DNA from 2 places in the Streptomyces canus genome. Region 2 is predicted to be linked to the other one. Evidence: riboswitches for the same ligand, from Rfam matches in the RefSeq annotation. Region 2 holds a riboswitch; the other holds the start of a gene.
The links. Region 2 has a riboswitch for cyclic di-AMP ahead of OG841_RS18525 (C40 family peptidase). Riboswitches for the same ligand answer to the same signal wherever they lie in the genome.

Region 1: it holds a riboswitch for cyclic di-AMP, as region 2 does, so the genes downstream of both, OG841_RS27275 (transglycosylase family protein) here and OG841_RS18525 (C40 family peptidase) in region 2, are expected to answer to the same signal.

What each region holds. Positions count from the first base shown of each region.
Region 1 is NZ_CP107989.1:5,942,227-5,956,590, reverse strand. Features, by position in the region: gene OG841_RS27300 (NAD(P)/FAD-dependent oxidoreductase) at 1-400, opposite strand, end outside; gene OG841_RS27295 (Ppx/GppA phosphatase family protein) at 834-1,775, opposite strand; gene OG841_RS27290 (DUF501 domain-containing protein) at 1,772-2,302, opposite strand; gene OG841_RS27285 (FtsB family cell division protein) at 2,333-2,809, opposite strand; gene eno (phosphopyruvate hydratase) at 2,911-4,197, opposite strand; gene OG841_RS27275 (transglycosylase family protein) at 4,489-5,169, opposite strand; cyclic di-AMP (ydaO/yuaA leader) riboswitch at 5,173-5,340, opposite strand; gene OG841_RS27270 (transglycosylase family protein) at 5,547-6,527, opposite strand; gene OG841_RS27265 (cytochrome P450 family protein) at 6,720-8,048, opposite strand; gene OG841_RS27260 (nucleoside triphosphate pyrophosphohydrolase) at 8,045-9,070, opposite strand; gene OG841_RS27255 (SurA N-terminal domain-containing protein) at 9,217-9,864, opposite strand; gene OG841_RS27250 (glycoside hydrolase domain-containing protein) at 10,009-10,836, opposite strand; gene OG841_RS27245 (serine/threonine-protein kinase) at 10,924-12,417, opposite strand; gene OG841_RS27240 (hypothetical protein) at 12,456-13,034, opposite strand; gene OG841_RS27235 (N-6 DNA methylase) at 13,129-14,364, opposite strand, start outside.
Region 2 is NZ_CP107989.1:4,131,070-4,145,433, forward strand. Features, by position in the region: gene OG841_RS18485 (ATP-binding protein) at 348-1,478, opposite strand; gene OG841_RS18490 (SWIM zinc finger family protein) at 1,624-2,979, shown strand; gene OG841_RS18495 (DUF5691 domain-containing protein) at 3,021-4,631, shown strand; gene OG841_RS18500 (cobalamin B12-binding domain-containing protein) at 4,856-5,272, opposite strand; gene OG841_RS18505 (lipase family alpha/beta hydrolase) at 5,833-6,702, shown strand; gene OG841_RS18510 (M23 family metallopeptidase) at 6,972-8,498, shown strand; gene pcrA (DNA helicase PcrA) at 8,525-11,005, opposite strand; gene OG841_RS18520 (hypothetical protein) at 11,069-11,443, opposite strand; cyclic di-AMP (ydaO/yuaA leader) riboswitch at 11,600-11,767, shown strand; gene OG841_RS18525 (C40 family peptidase) at 11,776-12,909, shown strand; gene OG841_RS18530 (tellurite resistance/C4-dicarboxylate transporter family protein) at 13,029-14,012, shown strand; gene OG841_RS18535 (hypothetical protein) at 13,990-14,343, opposite strand.

The DNA.
Region 1 (14,364 bases), 1.8 Mb from region 2:
CCTTCATACCGATGCCCTGCTCGGCGAGGCCGGGGATCGGGAAGGTGCGGGAGACCGCGCCGAGCGCGATCACCAGGTAGTCGAAGGGCAGCTCGTACGCCTCGCCGACCAGCGGGGCGATCGAGGCGACCTTGCGGTCCTGGTCGATGGTGGTGACCCGGCCGGTGAGAACCTCCGCCTTGGGCAGCACGCGTCGCAGCGGGACGACGACGTGGCGCGGGGAGATGTTGCCGGCGGCGGTTTCGGGGAGGAAGGGCTGGTAGGTCATGTACGACCGGGGGTCGACGACCGTGACGGTCGCCTCGCCGTAGCGCATCTTCTTGAGAATGCGCCGAGCTGCGTACAGGCCTACGTACCCACCGCCTACTACGAGGATCCTGGGACGCTCCGTGGTGCTCATGCCATCGAGTATCCACCCGCCCCAGGGGGGTCGCTCGTGCGCCCCTTCACAAGCTTCCCCAGAGGGTGTGCTATCCTCCGCGACTCGCGTGATCCACGTCATGGCGCGAGAGGGGAACCACCGTGTAGGGCGACCCGTTGTCAATGCCGCGTGAGCTGCCTCTCTGCACCGAAAGCCCTCCTGCGAGAGACCCGCGCGACCCCCTCGCACGACCCGCGCCCGAGGTCCGCATCCCCCCGTTTTGAACGTGTTCACACGGGTGTCGGGACCCCGGAAGGGCCAACCGGACCGGATTCGTCGTCCGACAGGGCCGAATTCCTTGTGAAGAACTTCACGAACTTTCCCGGCGACACGTCAAAGAGGGGCCCCGAAGGGCCCCCCGGACGCGCTCATACGTTGTTCTCCCTGCTCAGCAGAGGTGCTCGGCAGGGTCCTACGCGACCGACCACGCGATGCCGTCGAGGATGTCGTGCTCGCTCACGACGACCTCCTCGGCGCCGATCCGCTCCATGATCGACAGGAGGACGAGGGCCCCGGCGGCGATGACGTCCACGCGCCCGGGGTGCATGGAGGGCACGGCCGCGCGCTCGGCGTGGGTGGAGTGCAGCAGCCAGTCGGTGATCTCACGGACGCGGTCGCGGGAGACGCGGGAGTGGTGGATGGCCTGCGAGTCGTACTCGGGCAGCTCCTGCGCGATCGCCGACACCGTGGTGACGGACCCGGCGAGCCCCACCAGCGTGCGCGCCTCGCGTAGCGGGACGGTCTCCTCGGCCAGGTCGAGAGCGTCCTCGATGTCGGCCCGCATGGCGGCGATCCGGTCATCGGTGGGCGGGTCGCTGACGACCCCGTCGCGCACGAGGTGCCGCTCGGTCATCCGCACACAACCCACGTCGACGGAGCGTGCGGCGCGCACATGGTCGTCGCCCACCACGAACTCCGTCGAACCACCGCCGATGTCCACCACGAGGTAGGGCCTGGCCAGGTGGTCGCTGCCCTTGAGTTCCCTGGTCGCCCCGGTGAAGGAGAACTCCGCCTCCTGGTCCCCGGAGATGACCTCGGGCTCGACCCCGAGGATGTCGAGCACCCCGCGCACGAACTCGTCCCGGTTCTCGGCGTCCCGTGAGGCGGAGGTGGCGACGAACCGCAGCCGCTCGGCCCCGTGCTCCTTGATGACCGCCGCGTACTCCCGGCACGCGGCGAAGGTCCGCTCCAGCGCCTCGGGGGCGAGCCGCCCGGTCCGGTCGACGCCCTGCCCGAGCCGCACGATGGTCATACGACGGTCCAGGTCGACCAGTTCGCCGGTCGCGGGGTCACAGTCGGCGACGAGAAGCCGGATCGAGTTCGTACCGCAGTCGACGGCGGCGACGCGGGTCACTGGGCGTCCTCCTCGGCGAGGGAGACGCAGGCGCCCTTGCGCCACCACTCCGGCAGCATCGCGATCGCCTCGTCGCCCAGCGGGTTGACGCCCGGGCCCGCGGCGAGCGAGTGGCCCACCAGGACGTGCAGGCACTTCACCCGGTCCGGCATGCCGCCCGCGCTCGGGAAGCCCTCCAGCACCTCGATGGCGTCACGGCGGGCGATGTAGTCCTCGTGCGCGGCCCGGTACGCCGCCGCGAGCTCCGGGTCGGTCTGGAGCCGCTCCGTCATCTCCTTCATGACGCCGTTCGCCTCGAGGGTGCCGATCGCCGAGGCGGCGCGCGGGCACGTCAGGTAGTACGTCGTCGGGAAGGGCGTGCCGTCGGGCAGCCGGGGCGCGGTCTCCACGACGTCCGGCTGTCCGCACGGACACCGGTGCGCGATCGCCCGCAGTCCGCGCGGCGGCCGCCCGAGCTGCTGCTTGAAGGCCTCGACGTCCGCGTCGGTCGGCTCGGTTCGCGGAGTGGAGGGCGGAGGCGTTTCCATGCCTGTCTTTCTATCGGTCCATCGGTCGGTTCACTGGTCGGAGGCGTCGGACTTGTCGACCCCGTCCCAGACGTTCGCGTACCAGGGGCGGTCGGCGGCCCCGAGGTCGGTGTGCGCCTGCTTGGCCGCGTCCGGGTCGACCACGACGAAGCCCGTCTCGCCGGGCATCACATAGTGCAGCCGCTGCCGGATCTGCTGCTCGGCGTACGTGTCGTCCTGCCAGCGCGCCTTGAGGTCGCGCAGCTTCTCCACCCGCTCGGCGGCCCGCGCCTTCTCCCGCTGCAGATCGGCGATCTCGGCGCGCTGGGAGACGTACTGCCTTATCGGGTACGCCAGCGCCACCACCAGCGTGCACAGCACGAGCGCGAGCAGCGCGGCCCGGCCGGTCAGCCGGGAGCGGCGGGCCTGTCGCTTGGTCTGGGAGCGGTAGACACGGGCCGCGGTCTGCTCGCCGAGCAGTCTGATCCTGGTCGCGGTGGAGAAACGGTCCCGGTCCTTCACGGCCATCGGCTTTCCGCCTCCCCTTCTACGTGCGTACGTCCCCGCACACGGTACGGGACCGGTACGGGGACGTACGTACGACTGGCGAAGGCTTAGCCCTGCCGGGGTCAGCCCTTGAAGCGCGGGAAGGCCGAGCGGCCCGCGTACACGGCCGCGTCGTCGAGGATCTCCTCGATGCGCAGGAGCTGGTTGTACTTGGCGACGCGCTCGGAGCGGGCCGGGGCGCCGGTCTTGATCTGGCCGCAGTTGGTGGCGACGGCGAGGTCGGCGATGGTGACGTCCTCGGTCTCGCCGGAGCGGTGGGACATCATGCACTTGAAGCCGCTGCGCTGGGCGAGCTCGACGGCGTCCAGCGTCTCGGTGAGCGAGCCGATCTGGTTCACCTTGACGAGCAGGGCGTTGGCGGCGCCGTCGTCGATGCCGCGGGCCAGGCGCTCCGGGTTGGTGACGAACAGGTCGTCGCCGACGATCTGGACCTTGTCACCGAGCTTGTCGGTGAGGACCTTCCAGCCGGCCCAGTCGTCCTCGAACAGCGGGTCCTCGATGGAGACGAGCGGGTAGGCCGCCACGAGCTCCTCGTAGTACTCCGTCATCTCGGCGGCGGAGCGGTCCTTGCCCTCGAACTGGTACTTGCCGTCCTTGTAGAACTCGGAGGCGGCGACGTCGAGCGCCAGGGCGACCTGCTCGCCGGGGATGTAACCGGCTTCCTTGATGGCCTCGAGGATGAGGTCCAGGGCGGCGCGGTTGGACTCCAGGTTCGGCGCGAAGCCGCCCTCGTCACCGAGGCCGGTGGACAGACCCTTGCTCTTCAGGACCTTCTTGAGGGTGTGGTAGACCTCGGTGCCCCAGCGCAGCGCCTCGGAGAAGGACTCCGCGCCGATCGGGGCGATCATGAACTCCTGGATGTCCACGTTGGAGTCGGCGTGCGAGCCGCCGTTCAGGATGTTCATCATCGGCACCGGCAGCAGGTGCGCGTTCGGGCCGCCCAGGTAGCGGAAGAGCGGGAGGTCGCTGGCCTCGGAGGCGGCGTGGGCGACGGCGAGGGAGACGCCGAGGATGGCGTTGGCGCCGAGCGAGCCCTTGTTGTCGGTGGCGTCCAGGTCGAACATCGCCTGGTCGATCAGGCGCTGCTCGGTGGCGTCGTAGCCGACCAGCTCCGGGCCGATCTGCTCGATGACGGCCAGGACGGCCTTCTCGACACCCTTGCCCTGGTAGCGGTTGGGGTCACCGTCGCGGAGCTCGATGGCCTCGAAGGCACCCGTGGAGGCGCCGGACGGGACGGCGGCACGACCCGTGCTGCCGTCGTCGAGGCCGACCTCGACCTCGACCGTGGGGTTGCCTCGGGAGTCCAGGATTTCCCGGGCTACGACGACGTCGATGGACGGCACGAGCATCTCCTTCTTGGGGTCTGACACGGTCCGCCGGGACCGCGGTGGGTTCTGCGAGACCGAGCCTAACCGGCTCCGGGGGATCGGCCACCGTGTGGACCGCCCCGTGGACAGAACCGAAAGTAAATTGTTTCTGAACTGAACAAAGACGGCCCGGGGCGGCGCATGAAAAAACCCCGCCCCGGTGCGTACGGGGGAACACGCACCGGAGCGGGGAGCCCGTGGGGACGGGGGGACCCTCACGAGGCCTTCATCGTGAAGGACACGGATGTGAGGGCGCTGTGGTTCAGCTGGGCCTTACTTGAGGTGCAGCTGCTGGCCCGGGTAGATGAAGTCGGCGTCGGTGATGATGTCCTTGTTCAGCTTGAACAGCTTCTGCCAGCCGCCCTTGACCTTGTGCTTCTCGGCGATCGAGCTGAGGGTGTCACCCTTGACGACCTTGTACTCGCCGTCGCCCTTCTTGACCTTCTTGCCGGTCGGGGTGGTGACGGTCTTCTTGGCCGCCGGACGGTCGGTCGAACGGGAGGCGCTCTGCTCCTCGGTCGAACGGCTGCTCGTGTTCGAGGAGCTGTTGGAGGAGGACGAGCTGCTGCCGCCGCTGTAGGTGGCGCTGGACAGGCCGGTGCCGCAGACCGGCCAGGCACCCTTGCCCTGCGAGGCGAGGACCTTCTCGGCGACGGCGATCTGCTGGGACTTGCTGGCCTGGTTGGCCTGCGCGGCGTACTGCGTGCCGCCGTACGCGGCCCAGGTGGAGGCCGAGAACTGCAGACCGCCGTAGTAGCCGTTGCCGGTGTTGATGGACCAGTTGCCGCCGGACTCGCACTGGGCGACGGTGTCCCACTCGGAGGCGGTGGCGGCGGAGGCGTTGCCGGCCGCCATCAGCGGGGCGGCGATGGCGACACCGGTGACACCGGCGAGCGCGGCGGCGCGAGTGGCCTTGGACGGACGACGGTGCTTGCCCTTGCCGGAAAACAGCATGGTGGATCCCCTCACCGACGCCTACGAGGTGAGCTGTCGGGTTCGGGCCGGTTGAGTTGCCCGGCCGCGCACCTCCCGGTGCACGGCTTAACCCCAAGCCGGTTCCAGCTCAACTGCTGGGCCCGGCACTTACCTTGGGTCCCCCGCTCCTGCCTACGGCGCTGTTAAGCGACGACTGTTCCCGTACGGCCGCTGGCAGGATTCGGCGTTGCGACAGACGGGGCTCGGGTTGCCGAGCGGTGACGACCGTAGACACGCGTTCGGCGGAATTTCAAAGACGATCAGGGCTTCTGAGACTCATCCCACACTTTCACCAAAGTGGACATTCGGTGCGAAGTGTGACGTGAACTCCCGCTGTTTTTCTGGGCTTTTCCGCCCTATTCAGCCCCTGTGTCGAGCGTCTGACCGGCGACGATGTTGCTCGGGTCGGCCCCGATGCGGTCCTTGTTCTCGGCATAGAGGGCGCGCCATCCCCCGTCGAGGCCAAGGGAGTCGGCGATGGAGGCGAGGGAGTCGCCCTCCTGGACGGTGTAGGTACGGGCGGCGTGGCGGCCGGCCGCGGAGGAGGCCGCGCTCTTCGTCGCATTCTCCTCGGCGCTGCCACCCCGGTGCTTGCCGGAGCCGAGGGCGCCGACGTCCACGAGGGCCGAAGAGCTGCCCTCCTGCCACGACTTGTCCGCTTCGTCCTCTTCTGGGTTCACCACGGGTGAGCTGTCGGAAGACTGCGCCCCTTCCGCGGCGGAACCCTCGGAACCCGAGGAGTTCTTTTTGTCCGACTTGCCGGAACCCTTGTCACCGCTGGAGGGGGTGGCCGACGGCGAGGGAGTCGTGGACGAACCGTCCAGCGCGCCGAGCAGACCGGAAGACTCTCCGGAGCCCGACGAGTTGGAGGAACCGGACGAACCGGATGATTCCGACGAGCCGGACGCGGAGGCCGAGGGCGTCCCGCTCTCCACACCCGTGTCGACATCGGCCGAGCTCGAGTCCTTGCTGAGACCGTTGAGCAGACCGCAGGTCGGCCACGCGGCGATGCCCTGGTCCGCGAGAAGCTTCTCGGCCACGGCTATCTGCTGGTTGCGGCTGGCCAGATCCGCGGTCTTGGCGTATTCGAGGCCGCCGTACTTCTCCCAGTTCTCCTGGGACATCTGGAGGCCGCCGTAGTAGCCGTTGCCGTCGTTCGCGCTCCAGGAGCCGCCGCTCTCGCATTCCGCGACCCGGTCCCAGGTGGTGCCGGTGGCGGCGCTCGCTCCGGTCGCCCCGAGCAGTGGGATCGCGATGGCGGATCCCGTCACACCGGCCGCAATGAGGAGAGCCGGAGCCTGACGGGGGCGACGGTGACGACCGTTCCCGGAGAGCATGGGGGGACCTTTCCCGAGAGAGCAGGGACCTGCGCGGCGGGTGGTGCAGGGCACCGCGCTGGTCCGTGAACGTATAGGGATTCGATCACTTGTCACAAGTTAATGCCGCGTAGATCACGTGAAGATCACAGACTTGAGGGCACGTCATGTTTACGAGGCCCCGTGCGGGGATAGGCCGGACCCCTCGGTCGATTACCGGACGGGCGTGAACTCCACGGGCAAAGTGCGCAGTCCACGCATGATGAGTCCCCCACGCCAGCGCAAATCGGCTGAATCCACCGCGAGTTGCAGGTCCGGGAGACGGGTGAGGAGGGTGGCGAGCGCGGTCTGCCCCTCCAGACGGGCGAGCGGGGCACCGAGGCAGTAGTGGATGCCGTGGCCGTAACCGAGGTGCTGATTGTCACGGCGGGACAGATCGAGCACATCGGGGTCGGCGAACCGCTCGGGATCCCGGTCCGCCGCCGCGAGCACGACGAGCACCGGGTCACCGGCCGCGATGTCCTGACCGCCGATCCTCAGGGGCTCGGTGGCGAACCGCCAGGTGGCCAGCTCGACCGGGCCGTCGTATCGCAGGAGCTCCTCCACACCGGTCTCCAGGAGGCCTCTTTCCCCGGCGACCAGGGACTGCTGCAGCCGGTTCCGCTGCTCGGGGTGGGTGAGGAGGGCGTACACGCCGTTCCCGATGAGATTGACGGTGGTCTCGAAGCCGGCGAACAAGAGGATGAACGCCATCGCCGCGGCCTCGTTCTCGGTGAGGTGCTCGCCGTGGTCGGAGGCGCGGATCAGTCCGGAGATGAGGTCCTCGCCCGGGGCCGGCTCGTCGGGCAGCGCTTCCCGCTTCCGGTGGATGAGCTCGGCGAGATAGCCGCGCATCTTCTTCACGGACCGCGCGACCCCGCCGCGCGGCCCCCCTCCGTGACGGATCATCATGCCCGCCCAGTCCCGGAAGTCGTCCTGGTCCTCGCGGGGGACGCCGAGCAGGTCGCAGATCGCGTAGATGGGGAGCGGGAAGGCGAAGTCGTGGATGAGGTCGGCGGTGCCGGTGGTCGCGAACCCGTCGATGAGGCGGTCGGTCAACTCCTGCACCCGCGGCGTGAATTCGGCGACCCTCCGGGGTGTGAACGCCTTGCTGACGAGCCGTCGGAGCCTGGTGTGGTCCGGCGGGTCGATGTTCAGCAGATGCGTCATCAGCTCCGCCTTGCGCTCCCCCGGGATACCCGTCTTGCCCCTGGCGTGCGCGGGCTCGTCGTGGTGCGCCGGGTTCTTGCTGAGCCGCTGGTCGGCGAGGGCCTGCTTGGCATCGGCGTACCGGGTGACCAGCCAGGCCTCCACCCCGCTGGGCAGCCGGGTCCTGTGCACGGGGGCGTGCTCGCGGAGCCAGGCGTAGGCGGGATAGGGGTTGGTGGCGAACTCCCAGGAGAACAACTCGGGGGCGGGAGTCGTGGCGGCGGGGACGGCGGGGGACGCGGGGGTGCCGGGGGTCGCAGGGTCGGCGGGGGTGGCTGAGGGCTGGTCGGTCACTCCTTGACGTTATCCGGCGGGTGGGGTGCCTCGACCTCCCGGATCGCGTCCCGGTACAGCCGTGCCGCCGCGCGCAGGGCCGCCTCCGGGTCGACGCCCTCCGCCTCGGCGCGGGCGGCCAGGACGAGGAGTTCGTAGCCGATGCCCTCGGTCTTCGGGAGCGGGACGTCCAGGCCCGCCGTCCGAACCCGCGACGCCAGCTTCGCCGCGAGGGCGAGGCCGGGCTGGCCGAGCGGGATGCCTTCGGTCACCGAACTGCGCTGCTTCTCTATCGCCTTGGTGCGCAGCCAGTGCGCCTTGACCTCCTCCGGCGTGCTGGCCGTCTCGTCGCCGAAGACGTGCGGATGGCGGTGGATGAGCTTGGCGACGATGCCGCCGGCGACGTCGTCGACGGAGAAGGGGGCGTCCGGGTCCTCCTCGGCGATACGGGAGTGGAAGACGACCTGGAGCAGGACGTCCCCGAGTTCCTCGCGCAGTTCGTCGCGGTCGCCCTCCTCGATGGCCTCGACGAGTTCGTACGCCTCCTCGATGCCGTACTTGGCGAGGCCCTCGTGGGTCTGCTGGGAGGACCACGGGCACTCGGCGCGGATCCGGTCCATGACCTGGACGAGGTCGAGGAGCCGGGCACCGGGCAGGTCGTAGGAGGCGGGGAGCAGCTCCAGCTCGGGCATCTGTATGCGTCCGGATCCGGCGAGGCGTGCCAGACCGTCCGTGAGGGCCGGCTCGCCCTCGCCCGTGGCCACGACGACCACCGTGTGTCCGCCCGCGCACGCTCCGACCAGCTCCTCGGCGGTCGGGGACGTCTCGTCGACCGCTATCCCCGCCTCCCGCAGATACGGCAGCTGGGGATGGGCTCCGTCCGCGCACAGAACATGGTCTGCGGCGTGCAGCGCCTGCCAGGCGGGCCAGGACAACAGGCCGGGGGCGACGCGGTGGCTGGTGGTGAGCAGGACGATGCGGCCGGGGGCGGACGCCGTGTCCGGGTCCTGGTCAGGGGCGGGCTCGAAGCCGGTTGCGTTCACAGTTCGAAGCTAACGCACGGCGTCGACGGGGCGATCGGTTTGTCCACAGGCGGGGGATGGCGGGGCGATCGTACGATCATCCGCCTGCCGTGTGGGCTGCCCCGCTACGTCGGGCTGATCCCCGGGTGCGGGCTGCCTCGGTCCCGCTACGCGCTCTGCTCGCTGCCCGCCGTCGTGACCTCCCGCACCCACGGGGTCTTCGCGTCGACGCGGGTGCTCTTCGCGACGTCCCAGGTGCCGTAGCGCGGGTTGAGGTCGACGTCGAGTTGCTTGGACGCCTTGCTCAGGGCGTTCCAGAAGGCGGGGTCGCCGGTGTCGGTGCCGAGCTTTCCGGCGAGTTTCTGGGCCTCCAGCTGGAGGAGGAGGTTCTCGTCGAGGCGTTCGGGGGCGATGCCGTACTGCTGGAGCCATGCCTTCTCCAGGCCCTTGGCACCGCCGGCCTGCTCCTCCAGGCCGGAGCGCAGCTCCTGGACCTCCTTGCGGGTGACGGACACGTCCGCGTTCTCGGCCGCCCGGTGCAGCACCTGATCGAGGACCATACCGTGCAGGACGTCGCGGGTGAGGGTGCCGGTCTTGGCGACGGCCTGCGCGTACTGGGCCTCGTCGGTGACGGCCTCCCGCTGCGCGTCCCGCACCTCGGTCACCCGGTTCTCCAGCTGCGCGACAGTGATCCGCTGCCCGCCGACGACGGCCGCGGCGCCGGGATGCGCGTCGCTTCCACACGCGGTGAGCAGGGGTGCCGCGGCGGCGAGCGCGGCGGAGAGGACGAGCGCGGTGCGACGACGGCGGTGCAAGGAGGCCTCCCGAGGAGATTGTGCGACGGTGCACAAGGTCTTGCGGTGATCGATGGTAGGCAGGGGACCGGCTCTGGCCAACCCATTCGACCAACGATTCACCAGGACTTCGGGCACCGCCGCGCCACGCGCGCGTGGTTGCCGTCAGCCGGTGATGGCCACCGGACCGTCCCACGCGTCCCGGTCCACGGTGATCGTGTAGCCGTTGCGCGACTCCTTGCTGTTCACGAGGTACTGGTGGCCACGGCTGTGATCCGTGTACTGCGTGGCGCCGAAGGGCCAGTCCGCGGTGGTGGTGTTCTGCTTGTCCCACAGCGCGTACCAGAGGTTGCCCGGCAGGTCGGTCTTGTTGGTCGCGTTGGCGATCGCCTTGGCGCTGGAGCTGGTGAAGCCGTAGAAGCCCGCTCGGTACGTCTTCGCGCGCAGGGTCTTGTCGAAGGCACGCACATAGGTGAGCACGGCGTCGTTGCACGCCTTGTTCGTGATGTCGTACGCCTCCATGTCCAGATAGATCGGGCTGCCGACCTTCATGCCGAGCGCGGAGGCCTTGGCCACCGCGTCCGCGCCGTCCGTCGCGCCCAGGGAGGCGGCGGTGGAGGCGGTGAGCTTCTCCGGGTTGGAGCCGCTCTGGCAGGGCGGCTGGGCTCCGACGTAGAGCGGGATGAGCTTCCAGCCGACCGTGCTGACCGACTTGACCCAGGAGGCGGTGAGGTTGGGCTGGGAGCAGCCCCGGTTCTTGCCGCCCACGTAGACGGCGGCGGCGCCGTAGAGGCCGCCGTGCCAGGCCTTCATCGCGGAGAGGGAGGGGGCGGCGCAGGTGTCGAAGGCGCGGCCGGTGTACGTCTTCTGCGCCGGCCAGGTGGTCGCGGCCATCGAGCTCTGCGCGGCGAGACCCGCGCCGGCGACCACGGCGGCTCCGGCGACGCCCCACGTGACGTATCTGCGCTTCTTCGACTGCCGATGGCTGGACATGGACGACCCCACCCCTGGATGTGCTGTTGGTTGTGCTGTACATGGTGATTTGGCTGAAACGAAGCGTAATCCAAGCGGCGGAGCCTTCTAACCCCGCACCTGTCCCAGCCACTGGAGCGTCCGGCGGACCTCGACCGCGAGCGGGTGCGCCGGTCCGTGCAAGCGCTCCACGTCGTGCAGCAGGCGCGCGAGTGTGTCGTGGGCGGCGGCGCGGTCGCCGAGGGCGAGCAGGAGGTGCCCGATGCGGCGGCGGACGTCGTGGGCGAGCTGGGGGTCGCCGGCCACGTACTGGTTCTCGTAGTACGGCAGCAGGGCGCGGTATTCGGCCAGTGCGGCCGCGGGTTCCCCGAGTTGTTCCAGACACTGGGCGGCGTCGTAGCGGAAGCGCAGGGACTGCGGGTCGGCGTGGCCGGCCTCGGTGGCGCGTTCGTCGGCGAGGCGGCGCAGTTCGGGCAGTGCGCGGCGGTACTGGCCGTCGTCCATGAGGGTGGCGGCGTACTGCTTGCGCAGGGTGCGTACGACCGGGGAGTTCACGCCGTGCTGTTCGGCGGCCGCGGGCAGGATGCCGCCGAGGATGTCGACGGCCTGGGTGATGCGGCCCTCGCCGAGAAGCCGCTTGACCTCGTCGACCGCGCGCGCGACGTCCGGTTTCTCGGTCGCCTCGGGGACCGGTGTGACCGGGGCGGGCTGGGGCGCGGGCGTGCGGGCGCGGTCCGGCCAGGGGGCGTGCGGGCGCAGGAAGGGGCGGGTGGGGTCGAGGGGTGCTCCGGTGGGCATCCCGCGCGCGGGCAGGAGCAGCGCCAGGTCCTCGTACACGTCCTGCGCGGAGGCCGGGCGGTGCTGCGGGTCCTTGGCGAGCAGCCGCAGGACGAGCGCTTCGAGGGCCTCGGGGACTTCGGGGCGGGTGCGGCGCACGGGCAGCGGGGGCTCGTACAGGTGCCGGTGCAGTACGCCGAGCGCGGTGGAGCCCGCGAACGGGACGTCGCCGCTGAGCAGTTCGTGCAGCAGTACGCCGAGTGCGTACAGGTCGGTGTACGGGCCGACCGCGCCGCCCATGGCCTGCTCGGGCGCCATGTAGGCGGGCGAGCCGATCGGCGAACCGGTGTGGGTGAGACGGGTGGTGTCGGTGTCCATGACGGAGGCGACACCGAGGTCGAGGACGGTGACCGTGCCGTCCTGCTTCACCATCACGTTGCGCGGCTTGAGGTCGCGGTGGACGATCGGCACGGCGTGCACGGCGCTCAGCACGGCGCACAGTTGCGCGGCGACCGCGACCGCCCACTGCCAGGGGTACGGGTCGTGCTCGGCGAGATGGTCGGAGAGGTCCGCGCCGTCGACGTACTGCATGACGAGGAACAGCTCCTCGCCCTCGCTGCCCGCGTCGTGCACGGTGACGAGCCCGGGGTGGTCGACCTGCGCGGTCACCCGGCACTCCCGCACGAACCTTCGGCGCAGTTCGTCAGCCTCCTGCCCGGCCACCTTGTCGGGGCGCAGCAGCTTCACCGCCACGCGCCGGTCGAGCCGCTGGTCGTACGCCGTCCACACCTGGCCCATGCCGCCCTGTCCGATGAGCGTGGACAGTTCGTAGCGGCCGGCGACGACACGTCCTGTCGCCACGGTCACCTGCCGCCCTCGGGGTTGCCGTCGTGCTTGCGCAGATAGTCGCTGAGCTCGTCGAGTTCGGCGCGCACCTGGTCGATCCGGGCGGGCGCGGGGCGCTGCGGCGGCGGGGGCGGGACGACACCGGGGGCGGAGACCGGAGGTGCCGGCGGCTGCGGCAGAAGCGTGGACGTGTACGGCGGTGGTGTCGGCTGCGGATAGCCGTAGCCGCTGTGGACGGTCGGGCCCTGGGGCGGCGGGTGGCCCGCGAACCGCCGCTGCTGGTGCACCCGGATGTCCATCACGACGAAGTACACACTGCTGAAGAGACCGAGGAGCAGGACCAGCGACATGGCGACGTCGGTCCTGGGATCGCTCTCGGGCAGTGAGCCGACCACCGCGAAACACGCGATGGACACCGGAAGGCTCGCCCAGGACAGCACCCAGTCGATCGACCGCCCGCGCAGGAAGGCGATCCGGAACAGCGGAGCGCAGGCGAGCAGGCCGCACGAAAGGAAACCGACGGCGGCGAGCACCACGCGCAGGGTGATGACCGTGCCCGAGTCGCGGGCGGGCGGGGCCGCGCCGTGGCCGTACATGAACGCTCCTGAACCGGGATTCGATGTGGGGTTCGAGCGTATAGGCCGATACCGACAACTGGTCACGGGTTGTACCGAACCGTTGTCGTCCTGATCAGTCGGGCGCGACCGTTCCGTCGGTGAGCCCGTCGTACATTCCGCGCACGAGCTGCTCTCCGAGCCGGCCCGCGTGCCTGAGCGCCCGCTCGAACTCGTCGAGCACGCGGAAGCGTTGGCCGTAGCGCCGTTGTTCGTCGAGCGGGAGCCTGGGCAACTGGAGCCTGCGCACGTCCAGGCGGGTCGCGGTGGAGGCATAACTGCTGGCCTGGCGGTTGTTGGCGGTGCCGCGCAGGAAGCCGGCCAGGAACCAGGGGTCGAGCGCCGCCGGATCGGGGCGCAGCAGCACGAGGTTGCGCCCCAGCGCGGCGCCCCCGGTCGTCGCGTCGATCACGCGCGCCACCGAGCCGCCGCCCAGCACCGGTACGACGACGTCGCCCGGTTCGGTCAGTACCGCCTCCTCCTCGCTCTCGGGAAGCGTCCCGGAGGGGTCGGCCCCGAAGAGGACATCGTGGTCGGTGAGCACGGGCACGCGTGCGTGGCCGCCGTTTCCGCCCGTGCGCAGCATCAGGGCTCCCCCGCGCGCGAGTTCGCCGATGGTGGTGAGCGGCCACCGCGCGGGGTGCGCGGCGTCGCCGCGCGGCGGGGTGAGGTCGGCGGTCAGGCGCAGGGTTTCGCCCAGGTGCTCGCGCACGGCCGTGAGCTGGTCGGCGCCGCCGGCCGCCGTGGGGGGTGGCAGGTGACGGGCGGGAGCGAGGTCCACGTCGTCGTCGAGGAGTTCGATGACGGGCAGCGCACGGGCCACTCCGGGCCGTTCCGGGAAGCGACCGGGCCGTCCGAAGGCCTGCCAGGCGTCGAGAACGGCCTCGCGCACGGCCCGCCAGTCCGGCCCGCCGCGCCCCTCCCCCGCGAACTGCCCCACGTCGACGAGGAGCACCTCCGGCTGCGCGGGCGCCTTCTCCGGGCGGCGCAGCACCCACAGGTGCAGCGGGATGTTGTACGGCGGTGCCGCCCCGACCGGCAGGGCGATCACGGCGCGCAGGGCGCCGCGGCGCAGCAGATCGGCACGGATACGGCGGCCGGAGCGGCGGGAGGCGGCGGCGGGCGGCATGAGCAGGACGCCGGCGCCGCCGTCCTTGAGGCGCGCGAGTGCGTGCTGGACCCAGGCGAGCTCGGACTCGGTGCGGGCCGGGAAGCCGTACTCCCAGCGGGGGTCGTAGGCGAGTTCGTCGTGGCCCCAGTTGCGCTCGTTGAACGGCGGGTGGCACAGGACGGCGTCGGCGCGCAGCCGGGG
Region 2 (14,364 bases):
CGACCTCACCCGCGCCCGTCACACCGTCCCCCTCCCTTCCGAGGCCACTTGGAGTCGTCCTCGACGACCGTCCCGATCCCGCCCTTGCCGCCGTCCCGCTCAAGCCCTGTCACACCCGTCCCCCTTGCCTCCGCGACCCCGGCGGTCCGAGGCGACGCCCTCGCGACCATCCCCGGGATCCGAACCGAGGCCCCGCGACCATCCCCGGCCCTCGGCTGTCCGAACCGGAGCCCCGCCACCGTCCCCGACACCCCGTACACCCACGAACGACGAGTCGCCATCCGCCCACACGAGCCCACAGCCCCCGCCTGGATTCCCGCCCGCGAGGCCCCGTCCCAGGTCCTCGGTCACGCGCTCACCTCCCGGCAAGCCCGGTAGAAGTCCTTCCAGCCGTCCCGCTCGCGGACGACCGCCTCCAGGTACTCCTGCCAGATGACGCGGTCGGCCGCCGGATCGCGGACGACGGCGCCGAGGATGCCCGCGGCGACGTCTCCGGCCCGCAGGACGCCGTCGCCGAAGTGGGCGGCGAGGGCGAGACCATTGGTGACGACGGAGATGGCCTCGGCCGTCGACAGCGTGCCGCTGGGCGACTTGAGCTTCGTACGGCCGTCGGACGTCATCCCGTCGCGCAGCTCGCGGAAGACCGTCACGACGCGACGGATCTCCGCGACGCCGTCGGGCGCGGCCGGCAGGTCGAGGGAGCGGCCGATCTGGTCGACGCGGCGCGAGACGATGTCGACCTCGGCCTCGACGCTCTCCGGCAGCGGCAGCACGACCGTGTTGAAACGGCGGCGCAGGGCGCTGGAGAGGTCGTTGACCCCGCGGTCGCGATCGTTGGCCGTGGCGATGAGGTTGAAGCCGCGGACCGCCTGCACCTCCTGGCCCAGCTCCGGTATCGGCAGCGTCTTCTCGGACAGGATGGTGATCAGGGAGTCCTGCACGTCGGCCGGGATACGGGTCAGCTCCTCGACCCGGGCCGTCATCCCCTCCGCCATGGCCCGCATCACGGGGCTGGGCACGAGGGCGTCGCGGCTCGGGCCGTTGGCGAGCAGCTGGGCGTAGTTCCAGCCGTAGCGGATGGCCTCCTCCGGGGTGCCCGCCGTGCCCTGCACGAGCAGGGTCGAGTCGCCGCTGACCGCCGCGGCCAGGTGCTCGGAGACCCAGGTCTTCGCGGTGCCGGGCACGCCCAGCAGGAGCAGGGCGCGGTCGGTGGCGAGGGTGGTGACGGCGACCTCGACGAGCCGGCGCGGCCCCACGTACTTCGGAGTGATCACCGTGCCGTCCGGCAGGGTGCCGCCGAGCAGGTACGTCGCCACCGCCCACGGCGACAGCTTCCAGCGAGCCGGGCGCGGGCGGTCGTCCTGCGCGGCCAGGGCGGCGAGTTCACCGGCGAAGGCGTCCTCGGCATGCGGCCGCAACGCCTCGTCCGACTCCCCCTGCTTCGGTTCCACGGGCGTCGGTTCAACAGACACAGTCATGGCTGAGGCCCCCTCCAGCTCGGCCGGTTCGGATCTGTCACCAACCGTGCACCACGCCACTGACAATGCGATCCGACCTGCGGAAACGTGCTCGCGAGGGTCGGCTCGCGGCCGATTGTCAGTGGGGGGATCTACCTTCGATGTCATGACTCAGCAGGGGGTGCGCTGGACGGCGGATCAGGTGCTGGCACTGGCGCCTGACTCCGCGTCACGCAAAGCGGGAAGCAAACTCGGCGCGGCCGGGCCGTGGTCCGAGGCCGGGAGTTCCGACGAGGGGACGGTGTGGGGGCTGTGCAAGGGCAGTGGCAGCAAGCCGTATCAGACGGTCATCGACATCGCGGACGCCGCGGGGCCCGCGTACAAGTGCAGTTGCCCGAGCCGCAAGTTCCCGTGCAAGCACGCGCTCGGGCTGCTGCTGCTCTGGGCGGGCGGGGAGGGAGCCGTGCCGCCGGGGCCGACGCCGGACTGGGCGGAGCAGTGGATAGAGGGGAGAAGGCAGCGCGCGCAGGAGAAGCGGACGGCGGGCGCGGCCGGTTCCGCCGCCGGGTCCGGTGATCCGGAGGCGGCGCGGCGCAGGGCGGAGCGCCGGGCCGTGCGGATCACGGCGGGTGCGACGGAGCTGGAGCAGCGGCTGGCCGACCTGCTGCGCGGCGGCCTGGCGGGGGCGGAGCAGGCGGGGTACGGCATGTGGGAGGAGACGGCGGCCCGCATGGTCGACGCGCAGGCACCGGGACTCGCCGCCCGGGTGCGCGAGTTGGGCGTGATCCCCTCGTCCGGTCCGGGCTGGCCGGTGCGGCTGCTGGAGGAGTGCGCCCTCATCCACCTCCTCGACCAGGGCTGGCTGCGCCGCGAGCGGCTGCCGGACGGCCTCGCGTCGACGGTCCGTTCCCGGATCGGCCTGCCCGCCTCGGCGGACGGCCCGGCGATACGGGACCGCTGGCTGGTCCTCGCCCAGTACGACACGGCGGACGCCCGTCTGACGACCCGCCGGATCTGGCTGCACGGCACGGACTCGGGCCGCACGGCGCTGCTCCTCTCCTACGGCGCCGCCGGCCGCGCTCCCGAACTGGCGCTGCCGGTGGGGCTCGAGCTCGAGGCGGAGGTGTCCGCCTATCCCGGTACCGGTCAGTTGCGGGCGGCTCTCGGCGAGCAGTTCGCACCGCCGACGCCCACGGCGACCCGCCCGCCGGGAGTGACGACCGAACAAGCGGCCGCCCGCTATGGCGAGGCACTGCGGGACGACCCGTGGCTGGACTCCGTGCCCGTGACCCTGGACCGGGTGATACCGGTCCCGGACGGCGACTTCTGGCAACTGGCGGACGCCGAGGGCGACTCGGCCCTTCCGCTCAGCGCCTCCGCCCGTTCCCGCCCGGGCCTGTGGCGCCTGGTCGCGCTCTCGGGCGGCGCCCCGGTCAAGGTCTTCGGCGAGTGCGGCCACCGCGGTTTCACCCCGCTGACGGCCTGGCCGGAGGGGGCGGGCGAGGCGGTGCCGCTGTGCTGAACGGAACTGACCGGGCACCCGACCGGACGGAAAGGAACCCCATGGACAAGATCTCCGCTCCCGTGCCGGACGCCTGGGAGGAGCTGGTCACCTCGGCACTGCTCGGCACCGCACGCCGTACGCCGCCCGGCCTCGCGCCCGGCGCCGAGGCACCGGTGGCGTTGCTGGACGCGGCGGCCGTGGAGACCGTACGGCGGCGGGCCGGGCTGCGGCCGACGCGCGCGGCACAGCGGCCGCAGCCGGCGCCCGAGGACACACGCCCTCCGCTGCCCGCGGCGGCGGCCCGCAGACTCGCCATGCTGCTCGCCGACCGGCCGGGCACGGGCGGAGGCGGCCGCAGGGGTACGGCACCGGATCTGATGGAGCTGCTGCCGCAGTGGCTCGCGACGGCGAACGCCCGCGGTTACGCGGCGCCCCCGCAGCTGCTGCCCGTCCTGCTGGACGCGGCCAGGGGCCGTACGGATCTGCGGCCGGCGGCGCTGGCGTTCGCGGGTTCGCGTGCCACCTGGCTCGCCCGGCTGAACCCGGACTGGCGGTTCGCCCTGCGAGCGACACCCGGCGGCGGAACAGCCCTGCCGTCCCCGCAGGACACGGAAGGCGTCCGACGGCTCTGGGAGGAAGGGCTGTTCGCCGAGCGGGTGGCCCTCCTCTCGGCGATACGTGCCGGGGAGCCCGCCGCCGCGCGCGAGTTGCTCGCGACGACCTGGGCGACCGAGCGGGCCGAGGACCGGCTGATGTTCCTCGACTCGTTGCGGACGGGTCTGGGGGCGGACGACGAGCCGTTCCTGGAGCAGGCACTGGCCGACCGGAGCCGCAACGTACGGGCCACGGCCGCGGAGTTGCTGTCGGCGCTGCCGGGTTCGGCGCTGGCGGCGCGGATGGCGGTCAGGGCAGGGGCGTGCGTGGCCGTCGACCACACCCAGGACAGGCCGACGATCGTCGTCGAGGCGCCGCACGAGTGCGACTCGGGCATGGAGCGCGACGGCGTCGTAGCGAAGGCCCCCTCGGGGCGGGGGGAACGTTCTTGGTGGTTCGGGCAGTTGGTGGAGGCGGCGCCGCTGGGAGTGTGGCCGGGGCGGCTCGGTGGGCGGACGCCCGAGGAGATCGTGGCGCTGCCGGTGGCGGACGACTGGCGGAACGAACTGCATGCGGCGTGGTGCCGGGCTGCCGTACGGCAGCGGGACGCCGGGTGGGCGCGGGCGCTGCTCGGGACACCCGCGGCGCCGGAGGCCGGGGGCCCGGGGGCGGTGTCCCTGGCGGAGCGCGCCAGGCTGCTGAGCACGTTGGGCTCCGCCGAACGGGCCGAGTGGGTCGCGGCGTTCATCGCGACCCACGGATTGTCCGAGGCGTTTCAGCTGCTCGGGGTGTGCGGGGTGCCGTGGGCCGCGCCGCTCGGGCGGGCGGTGGTCGACGCGCTCAACATCGCACGGGACGCGGGGAGTTATCCGTGGAGTTTCAGCGGGGTGATGGGGCTGGCGGAGCGATGTCTCGATCCGGCCGAGGCGGGGCGGCTGGAGGGCCTGATGGCGGTGCCGGACGAGGGGGAGGACGCGAGCCCCGGGGCGGGAGGCTACTGGGCGGAAGCATTCCAGCGCCTGGTGACGACCTTGCGGCTACGCGCGACGATGGCGCAGGAGCTGGGGGTGGAGTAGCCCGCGCGCGAAGATCGGTTGCCACGCCCACACCCACACCCGCGGGCGGCGGGCGGCGGGCGGCGGGCGGCGGGCGGCGGGCGGCGGGCGGCGGGCGGCGACTACCTAGGGGCGCGGGGAACTGCGCGACCAGCCACAGCGCACCCGCACCCGCACTCGCATCCGCCTCCGCACCCGACAACACCCCCCCGAACCGCTTGCCCCGCTGAGGCCGAGCGCAGCGGCTACGCCCCGGCAGGCTGCCGAACGTTCTCCCGGACCCAGTCCACGATCGACCGAGTCGTCGCCCCCGGCGTGAAGATCTCGGCGACACCCTTCTCCTTCAGCGGAGGGATGTCCGCCTCCGGGATGATCCCGCCGCCGAACACCAGGATGTCCTCCGCCTCCCGCTCCTTGAGAAGGTCGATCACCGCGGCGAACAACGTGTTGTGGGCCCCGGAGAGGATGGACAGGCCGATCGCGTCGGCGTCCTCCTGGATCGCGGTGTCGACGATCTGCTCGGGGGTCTGGTGAAGGCCCGTGTAGATGACCTCCATGCCCGCGTCGCGCAGCGCCCTCGCGATCACCTTGGCTCCGCGATCGTGACCGTCGAGCCCCGGCTTGGCCACCACCACGCGGATCGGACCGGCTGCCACACCCATCACTGCCTCCAAGAAGCGACTGCGTCCATTCCTCTGCCCATTCCTACCGACTAGTACCGCACCGGCCGGGAATGTGAACGAACGTTATCGCCACCATCACGCACCGTGCAGTTTCGCGGCGGACGCCAAGGGGGAAAATCACACGTGGGACACGTTCGGGAGCCGCAACGAGGTCGCCGCACCGCCGCGCCGCAGGCCGCGCGCCACGGTGGTGCGGCGCGCCGGCGACGGCACGAAGGGCACGTAGGACAGGTAAGGCACGACAGCGGGGAGCCTCGTCGCCACACCGACAGGGCGGCTCGTCACGTCACCGGCGCAGCACCATCACCAGCACCACTCACATCAGTGACATCACCAGCACTACCGGTTACACCCGCTCCACCCGTTCCGTCGGCTTCGCCAGCATCCGCAGCCACAGCCACCCCGGAACCCCGCGCCGCCCGCCGCACCCACCCCCCGCGCCCCACTCGCGCCGCGTCGACGACGCCCTCCGCCGCGACTCCCCATGAGCGCACACGGGGGACGGAGCTGTCCTCCCGTGTGCCGACAGGAGGTCGGCCATGAAGGTCACCAAGGCGGCGCTGCCGTTTCTCCCGCTCTGCCAGCGTCTGCTTCCCGGCAGTCTGGCGGGACTCTCCCTGGCCCTCCTGAAGGCGACCGCGCTCGAGCTGGCGATCCTCGCGGGGCATCTCCTCCTCTATCCCTCCGGCATCACGCAGGAGCGCCGCTCCCCCCTTCCCCCGCTCCCCTCGCCCGAGGACGGCGCGGCACAGCTGCCGACGGAGGCGAAGCCCCCGGTCGTGCTGCTGCACGGCTTCATCGACAACCGCTCGGTCTTCGTGCTCCTGCGCCGCAGCCTCGCCCAGCACGGCAGGCAGCAGATCGAGTCGCTCAACTACTCCCCGCTGACCTGCGACATCCGTGCCGCGGCGGAACTGCTCGGCCGTCACATAGAGGGGATCTGCGAGCGCACGGGCAGCGAGCGGGTCGACATCGTCGGGCACAGCCTCGGCGGCCTGATCGCGCGGTACTACGTGCAGCGCCTCGGTGGCGACACCCGGGTCCGCACGCTGGTGACGCTCGGCACCCCGCACTCCGGCACCCGAGTGGTGCCGCTGGCGAACGCGCACCCGATCGTGCGCCAGATGCGCCCCGGCTCGGAGCTGCTCGAGGAGCTCACCCGTCCGGCCCCGGGCTGCCGTACGCACTTCGTCAGTTTCTGGAGCGACCTCGACCACGTGATGGACCCGCTGGAGACCGCCTGCATCGACCATGCGGACCTGATGGCGCAGAACGTCCGGGTGAGCGGGATCGGACATCTCGCCCTGCCCGTGCACCCGGCCGTCGCGACCGGCATACGGCAGGTGCTCGACACCGCGCGGGCCGGAGAGGAGACGGCCGGCCGGACCGGGGGACTGACCGTGGCGTAACGGTCGTATCGACCACCGGGCACAGACCGCCAACAGCTCCTCGACAGCCGTCGGACCGCGAACCGACATCGAACAACCTTCGAACACAAAGCCAAGGTCACGCCCGCAGTCCCCCGAATCACGGTCGAATGCCCGTTTCCTGCGCGCCCGAAACCAGTTGAAGATTGTCGCGCCCGCATACCGCCGGGTACAGTCGCCGCACTGCTCTGGCAGCCCCTGTTGTCGAGGCGAAAGAGAAGTTGGTGAACGACCGTCACCCGTCGGGGACCATGACCACCCCGACTCCGGCTTCCGACGCCGACTCGTCGCACTACGCGTCGTACGGAAACCAGGAAGCCCAGTACGGCGACTTCACCCCGTACGGCGGCTATGACGCCACTGGTTTCGACGCCGCGGGCACCCCTGGCACCGCCGACGCGCACGCCACCGGCACCTTTGAGGCCGACCCGCTCTTCGGCAACATGCCGGGCGACGGCACCGGTTCGTACGACGCCTCGACGTGGACCACGGGCGGTCATCAGACCCTGAACTACGACATGTACGCGGCCCAGCACCACGCCGCCTACGACACCGGCGCGTACGACGCCACGCAGTGGGGCGGCGCGGACCAGCAGCTGCTCTCCGTGATCCCTCCGCAGTCGGGCGGCACCGACCACAGCGGACAGTGGGACGCGAGCACCTGGAACCAGCAGGACCAGTCCGCGGGCCCGGCCGACCAGACCCAGCAATGGGAATGGGGCACGCAGGCCTTCGACACCGGGGCGTACGACGCCACGCAGTGGAACTCCGAGGGCACGACGGCCGACCCGCAGGCGACGGCCGCGTTCGAGCAGGTCGGGTACGGCGAGAACCACACCTACGACGAGACCCACGCGTACGGCGAGGCGAATCCCCACGGCGACGCCTACGCCGAACACGCCCCGCACGACGGCGAGTCGACGGCCACGGGTGAGATGCCCGCCGTCCACGACGCCGACGCCCCGCTCCTCGACGAGCAGGAAGAGGCCGGTCCGGCGCCGATCCCCGCCCAGGGCTCCCGCGTGGCCGCGCGCACCGCCAACCGCTCCCGGCGCCGTATGCCCGCCAAGCGCTCCGCGCTGCTGACCATCGCCGTCCCCTCGGCGTGTGTCATGGGCGTCGCCGGAATCGCCGCCGCCTCGGTCGGCACGCTGACCAGCGACGGCCAGGAGACCTCGACGACCCTGGCGGACACGACCGGCGTCAAACCGGCCGTCGCGAACAACAAGCTGGACAGCCAGCTCGAGAGCCTCTCGGCCGGTGCCGACGACTTCGCCGACCGGGCCAGCCGCACGCAGGAACGCATCGACCTCAAGGCCCAGCAGGTCGCCGAGAAGAAGAAGGCGGCGGAGGAGGCGGCCCGCAAGGAGCGGCTGCGTCCGAAGTTCGCGCTTCCGGTCGCGCAGCGGGGTCTCAGCGCCTACTTCGGCCAGGCCGGCGTCAACTGGATGTCCGTCCACACCGGAATCGACTTCCCGGTGTCGTACGGCACGACGGTGATGGCCGCGACCGACGGCACCGTCCGGACGCAGTGGAACAGCGCGTACGGCAACATGATGGTCGTGACGGCGAAGGACGGCACCGAGACGTGGTACTGCCACCTCTCCAGCTACCGCGTCGCCTCCGGTACGACGGTCAAGGCCGGCGACCCGATCGCGTACTCCGGCAACTCCGGCAACTCGACCGGCCCCCACCTGCACTTCGAGGTGCACCCGGCGGGCGGTTCGGCCATAGACCCGCTGCCGTGGCTGCGCAGCCACGGGCTGGACCCGACGTAGAACCTCGGGCCCAGCCCCCCCCGCGGCTACAGCTTCTCGACCGGCGCGTACCGCAGCAGCAGTCGCTTCGGCTTCGCTTCCCCGAAGTCGATCGTCGCCTCGGCGTTCGCCCCCGTGCCCTTCACTCCGACCACTGTGCCGAGCCCGAACTGGTCGTGGGTGACTCGGTCACCGACGGCCAGCGCCACCACCGGCTTCTCGGAGGTCCTGCGCGTCGCGAAGCCGGACGCGCCCGACGCCGAGGAGCGGGAACGGGAGGACGACAGCGAGGCGGCCACCCCCGAGACCGGTCCCGCGGGAGCGGCGGTCGGACCGGTGCGCTTCCAGTCCACGTGCTGCGCCGGGATCTCCTCCAGGAAACGGGAGGGCGGGTTGTACGACGGCTGCCCCCACGCGCTGCGCAGGGCGGACCGGGTCAGATACAGCCGCTCACGCGCACGCGTGATGCCGACGTAGGCCAGCCGCCGCTCCTCCTCCAGCTCCTTGGTCTGGCCGAGAGCGCGCATGTGCGGGAAGACGCCGTCCTCCATGCCGGTGAGGAAGACGACCGGGAACTCCAGGCCCTTGGCGGTGTGCAGGGTCATCAGGGTGATGACCCCGGAGCCGTCCTCGTCCTCGTCGGGGATCTGGTCGGAGTCGGCGACCAGGGCGACCCGCTCCAGGAAGTCGGAGAGGGAGACGGAGGCCTCGCCCTCGCCGGACTCCTGCTCGAACTCCAGGGCCACGGCGGCCAGTTCCTGGAGGTTCTCGATGCGGGTCTCGTCCTGGGGGTCGGTGGAGGCCTGCAACTCGGCGAGATAGCCGGTGCGTTCGAGGACCGCCTCCAGGACGGTCGCCGGGCCCGCGCCGGACTCGACGACGGTACGGAGCTCCTCCATCAGCACGTTGAACCGCTTCACGGCGTTGGTGGAGCGCGCGGCCATGCCGTACGCCTCGTCGACGCGTTTGAGGGCCTGCGGGAAGCTGATCTTCTCGCGCTGGGAGAGGGCGTCGATCATCGCCTCGGCACGGTCGCCGATGCCGCGCTTGGGGACGTTGAGGATCCGGCGCAGCGGCACGGAGTCCTCCGGGTTGGCGAGGACGCGCAGGTAGGCCAGGACGTCCCGGACCTCCTTGCGCTCGTAGAAGCGGACGCCGCCGACGACCTTGTAGGGCAGGCCGACGCGGATGAAGACCTCTTCGAAGACACGGGACTGGGCGTTCGTACGGTAGAAGACGGCCACGTCGCCGGCCTTCGCGTCGCCCGCGTCGGTGAGACGGTCTATCTCGTCGGCGACGAACTGCGCCTCGTCGTGCTCGGTGTCGGCGACATAACCGGTGATGCGCGCGCCCGCGCCCGCGTTGGTCCACAGGTTCTTGGGGCGGCGGGACTCGTTGCGCTCGATGACGGCGTTGGCGGCGGTGAGGATCGTCTGGGTGGAGCGGTAGTTCTGCTCCAGGAGGATCGTCGTCGCGTCCGGGTAGTCCTCCTCGAACTGGAGGATGTTGCGGATGGTCGCGCCGCGGAAGGCGTAGATCGACTGGTCGGCGTCGCCCACGACGCAGAGCTCGGCGGGCGGCAGGTCGTCCTCACCCGGCGGTACGTCGACGGGGTGCTCGCCGGTACCGACCAGCTCGCGCACGAGCGCGTACTGCGCGTGGTTGGTGTCCTGGTACTCGTCGACCAGGACGTGCCGGAAGCGGCGGCGGTAGTGCTCGGCGACATCGGGGAACGCCCGGAGCAGGTTGACCGTGGTCATGATCAGGTCGTCGAAGTCGAGGGCGTTCGCCTCGCGCAGCCGCGACTGGTACATGGCGTAGGCCTGGGCGAGGGTCTTCTCGAAGCCGTCGGTGGCCTGGGCGGCGAAGTCCTCCTCGTCGATCAGCTCGTTCTTCAGGTTGCTGATCTTGGCGCTGAAGGACTTCGGCGGGAACCGCTTGGGATCGAGGTCCAGGTCGCGGCAGACCAGGGCCATGAGCCGCTTGGAGTCGGCGGCGTCGTAGATCGAGAAGGAGGAGGTGAACCCGAGCTTCTTCGACTCCCTCCGCAGGATCCGCACGCACGCGCTGTGGAAGGTCATCACCCACATCGCGTTCGCGCGCGGACCGACGAGCTGCTCGACGCGCTCCTTCATCTCGCCCGCGGCCTTGTTGGTGAAGGTGATCGCGAGGATCTGACCCGGGTGGACGTGGCGCTCGCCGAGGAGATGGGCGATGCGGTGGGTGAGCACCCGGGTCTTGCCGGAGCCGGCGCCGGCCACGATGAGCAGCGGGGTGCCGGAGTGCACCACGGCCGCGCGCTGGTTCTCGTTCAGCCCGTCCAGGAGCGCGGCCGGGTCCACCACCGGGCGGGGGGCACCGTCGCGGTAGTACGGGTCCCGGTCCGGGGGCACGTCGAACTTCCCACCGAACAGATCGTCCGGAACGGGTTCCGGTACGTGCTCGTCCTCGGGCGGCGGCGGTTCTTCCCCATGGGCCCTAGGGGCCTGGAGGTCCGCCAGGAAGCTGTCGTCAAAGAGGCTGCTCATCGCTCTCCGAGTCTAGGGTGCCCCACTGACACCCCGCCGCCGCCCCGAGAACATCCACTCGGATCAGAGCCCGATGATCTTCCAGACCTGGCCGCCAGGCGCCTGCCCGCCCTTGGTCGTGACGTCGGCGAGGAGCCCGCTGACGTGCATCTCGCCGGCGTCGGGCCGGTCCAGGGGCCGACGCGCAGCAGCCTGCCGACACCCCGCACCCCGGCCTCCGGCCTCCGGCAGGGCGTAGGTCTCGACACCCCAGGCCTCGCCGTACAGCGCCCGAGGGGAGCCCCTGCACCAACCGGCGGTGCTTCCACGCGCCCCGACCCGGTAGATCTTGGTGACGGCAGAGCGGAGTCCGACGCAGGTCCGGCTGGTCCGGCCCGCCTCGGCGACGCCGCGACACGGGTGGGCAATGCCACTCCGAAGAAAATACGCCCAAGCCATGGCAGATCACTCCGGATCGGCCACGCGGAGCGACGCATGAGGCCAAGGTCACGAAAATGTATCGGGCATATCGAACATCAACCTTCACAGGGGCCACACCCGTTGGCTACCGTTCGGGCAGGCCGTACGACCCCCACCGGCGAACGTCGCCGGGCCGCACGGCCTCCGCCGAGTCCGCAGCGCCGCCGCGCGCCCGGAGCCGGGGACCCACCGAACTTGGGGTGAATCGGCCGACTCCCGCTCAGGGAGCGCCGTAGGGCAAACCTTCCGAAGCATCTCGCCCGAACCCGACAGCTAACTCGGCAGGCGGAGCACGGAAGGAGTCGCCTCCCTTGGCGTCGCACCGCAAGTCGCGTCCCGTGGGTACGCGCGTAGCAGGCATACGGACCCCGGCCCTCGCGACGGCCGCCCTCACCTCCGTGGCCCTGCTGTCCCAGTCGGCGAACGCCGCGCCGGCCGATGACAAGCCGAGTCTCGAAGAGGTGGAGAAGAAGGTCGACGACCTCTACCGCCAGGCCGAGTCGGCGACCGACAACTACAACGCGGCCAAGGAGAAGACGGCCACGCAGCGCAAGCAGGTCGACACGCTGCTCGACGACGTCGCCCGGCGCACCGAGAAGCTCAACGAGGCGCGGGAGGAGCTCGGTTCCTTCGCCGCCGCCCAGTACCGCACCGGCGCCGCGGCCCCCGACACGGCCACCTTCCTGCTCGCCGACACCCCTCAGGACTACTTCGACCAGACGCAGTTGATGGGGCGTCTGACGAACCGCCAGAAGGGCGCGGTCGACGACTACGTCTCCGAGCAGTCCGCGACGATGAAGAAGCGTCAGGAGGCCTCCCAGAGCCTTCAGACGCTCACCGAGACGCAGAGCGACCTGAAGACGGCCAAGGCGACCGTCCAGAAGAAGCTCGCCGACGCTCGCGAGATGCTGTCGGAGCTGACGGCCCAGGAGAAGGCGCGGCTCGCGGCGCTCGAGAAGCAGAAGCAGGAGGCGGCGGCCCGCAAGGCCGCCGAGCTGGCGCGGCAGCAGGCGGCCGCGGAGAAGGCCGCGCAGGAGGCCACCGCCCCACAGGAGAGCACGTCGACGGCGACCGACTCCTCGTACGCCACCAAGGCCGCCAAGGCCCTCGCCTTCGTCCGCGCGCAGATCGGCAAGCCGTACGTCTGGGGTGCCACCGGGCCCGACTCCTACGACTGCTCAGGCCTCACCCAGGCCGCCTGGAAGGCCGCCGGAGTCGACCTCCCCCGCGTCACCTACGACCAGGTCAACGCCGGCACCACGGTCTCCCTCGCCGACGCCCAGCCCGGTGACCTGGTCTTCTTCTACGACGACATCAGCCACGTCGGCCTCTACATCGGCAACGGCATGATGATCCACGCCCCCAAGCCGGGCGCGTACGTCCGCGAGGAGTCGATCTACTACGACGGCGAGTCGGCGATCCACAGCGTGGTGCGCCCCGCCTAGGCACCGCCGGTCACCAGCGCGCGGGCGGGACTCCTTCGCCCGCGCGTATTTCCGCGATTTCCGCACGCGCGCGTGCGCGCCCCTCCGGATCGGCAGGCGGAGCTTCCTAGCATCGGCACATGTCCGGTACCTCCCCGCACTCTCCCCTGCGCGTCTGGTGGACGCGGCGCCCGCCCGCGGCCGGGGCCGCCGTGATGGCGACCGGCATCGTGTCGGTCGGGCTGCATCTGGCCGACCACGAGACGCTGTCCCGGGTCGCCCTGGTGATCGGTTGTGCGGCCTGGCTGGGGCTGGCCGCCGATGTCGCCGTACGCCTGCTGCGGGAGCGCGCGCGATGGTTCGCGGACGCCGGGACACCGGGCGCCCTGACGGCCGTGGCGGCGACCACCGTCCTCGGCACCCGCTTCTCCGAGCTCGGCCGTCACACCCTCGCCGAGGCGCTGCTGGCACTGTCCGCGCTGCTGTGGCCGGTACTGATCATGCTCGTCGTCAAGCACGGGAAGCGGCGGATGCCCGGCGGGGTGTTCCTCGGCTGTGTGGCCACCCAGGGCCTCGCGGTCCTCTGCGCCACGCTCGCCGCGGCCGAGTCGGCGGCATGGCTCGCGCACACGGCGCTCGTACTGTTCTGGCTCGGCCTGGTCCTCTACGGCCTCGCGCTCTTCCGCTTCGACCTGCGCCAGGTGCTGGAGGGACCGGGCGACCAGTGGATCGCGGGCGGCGCGCTCGCCATCTCGGCGCTCGCCGGCTCGCAGCTGATCGCCGCCGACAGCGCTCGCCTGTACCTGTGGAACGACGACGACCACGGCGTCCTGCGGGCGGTGACCGTCGCCCTGCTGGTGCTCGACCTGGCCTGGTACGCCGTACTGCTGGTGGCCGAGTTCGTGCGCCCGCGCCCGCGCTACGACGCGCGCCGCTGGGCCACCGTGTTCCCCATGGGCATGACCGCGGCGGCAACCCTGTCGGTCTCCGCCACCCTGGATGTCCCGTGGCTCGAGACTCCGGGTGAGGTGCTGCTGTGGATCTCGGTGGCGGCCTGGGCGGCCGTCGCCGTGGGGGCGGTCGACTCCGCCCGTGCCGCCGTCAGGTCCACAGCACCGCGATGAAGATGTTGGCCGTGGTCAGCGCGCCGACCAGGCCGAACAGGCTTTTGTCCACTGTCTCGTCGTCCCGCTTCACATAGACGAGGCCGAGGATCACGATCAGCAGGGCGAGCTTCACGCCGATCTTGATGTTGTTGACGTGCTGGTCGTCGGCCTGGTTGAGGCCGACCAGGATCACCCCGGTGACCAGCATCGTCGCGGCACCGTGCAGCATCGCGGGGACGAATCGGGCGGTGCCCCGGCCCATCGCCTTCATCTGCGTGAGGAACCCGCCGAGCAGCGCGGCGATGCCGATGATGTGCAGGCCGACGAAGAGATGGATGAGTACGTCCATGAGGCCGGAGCCTATGCCGGG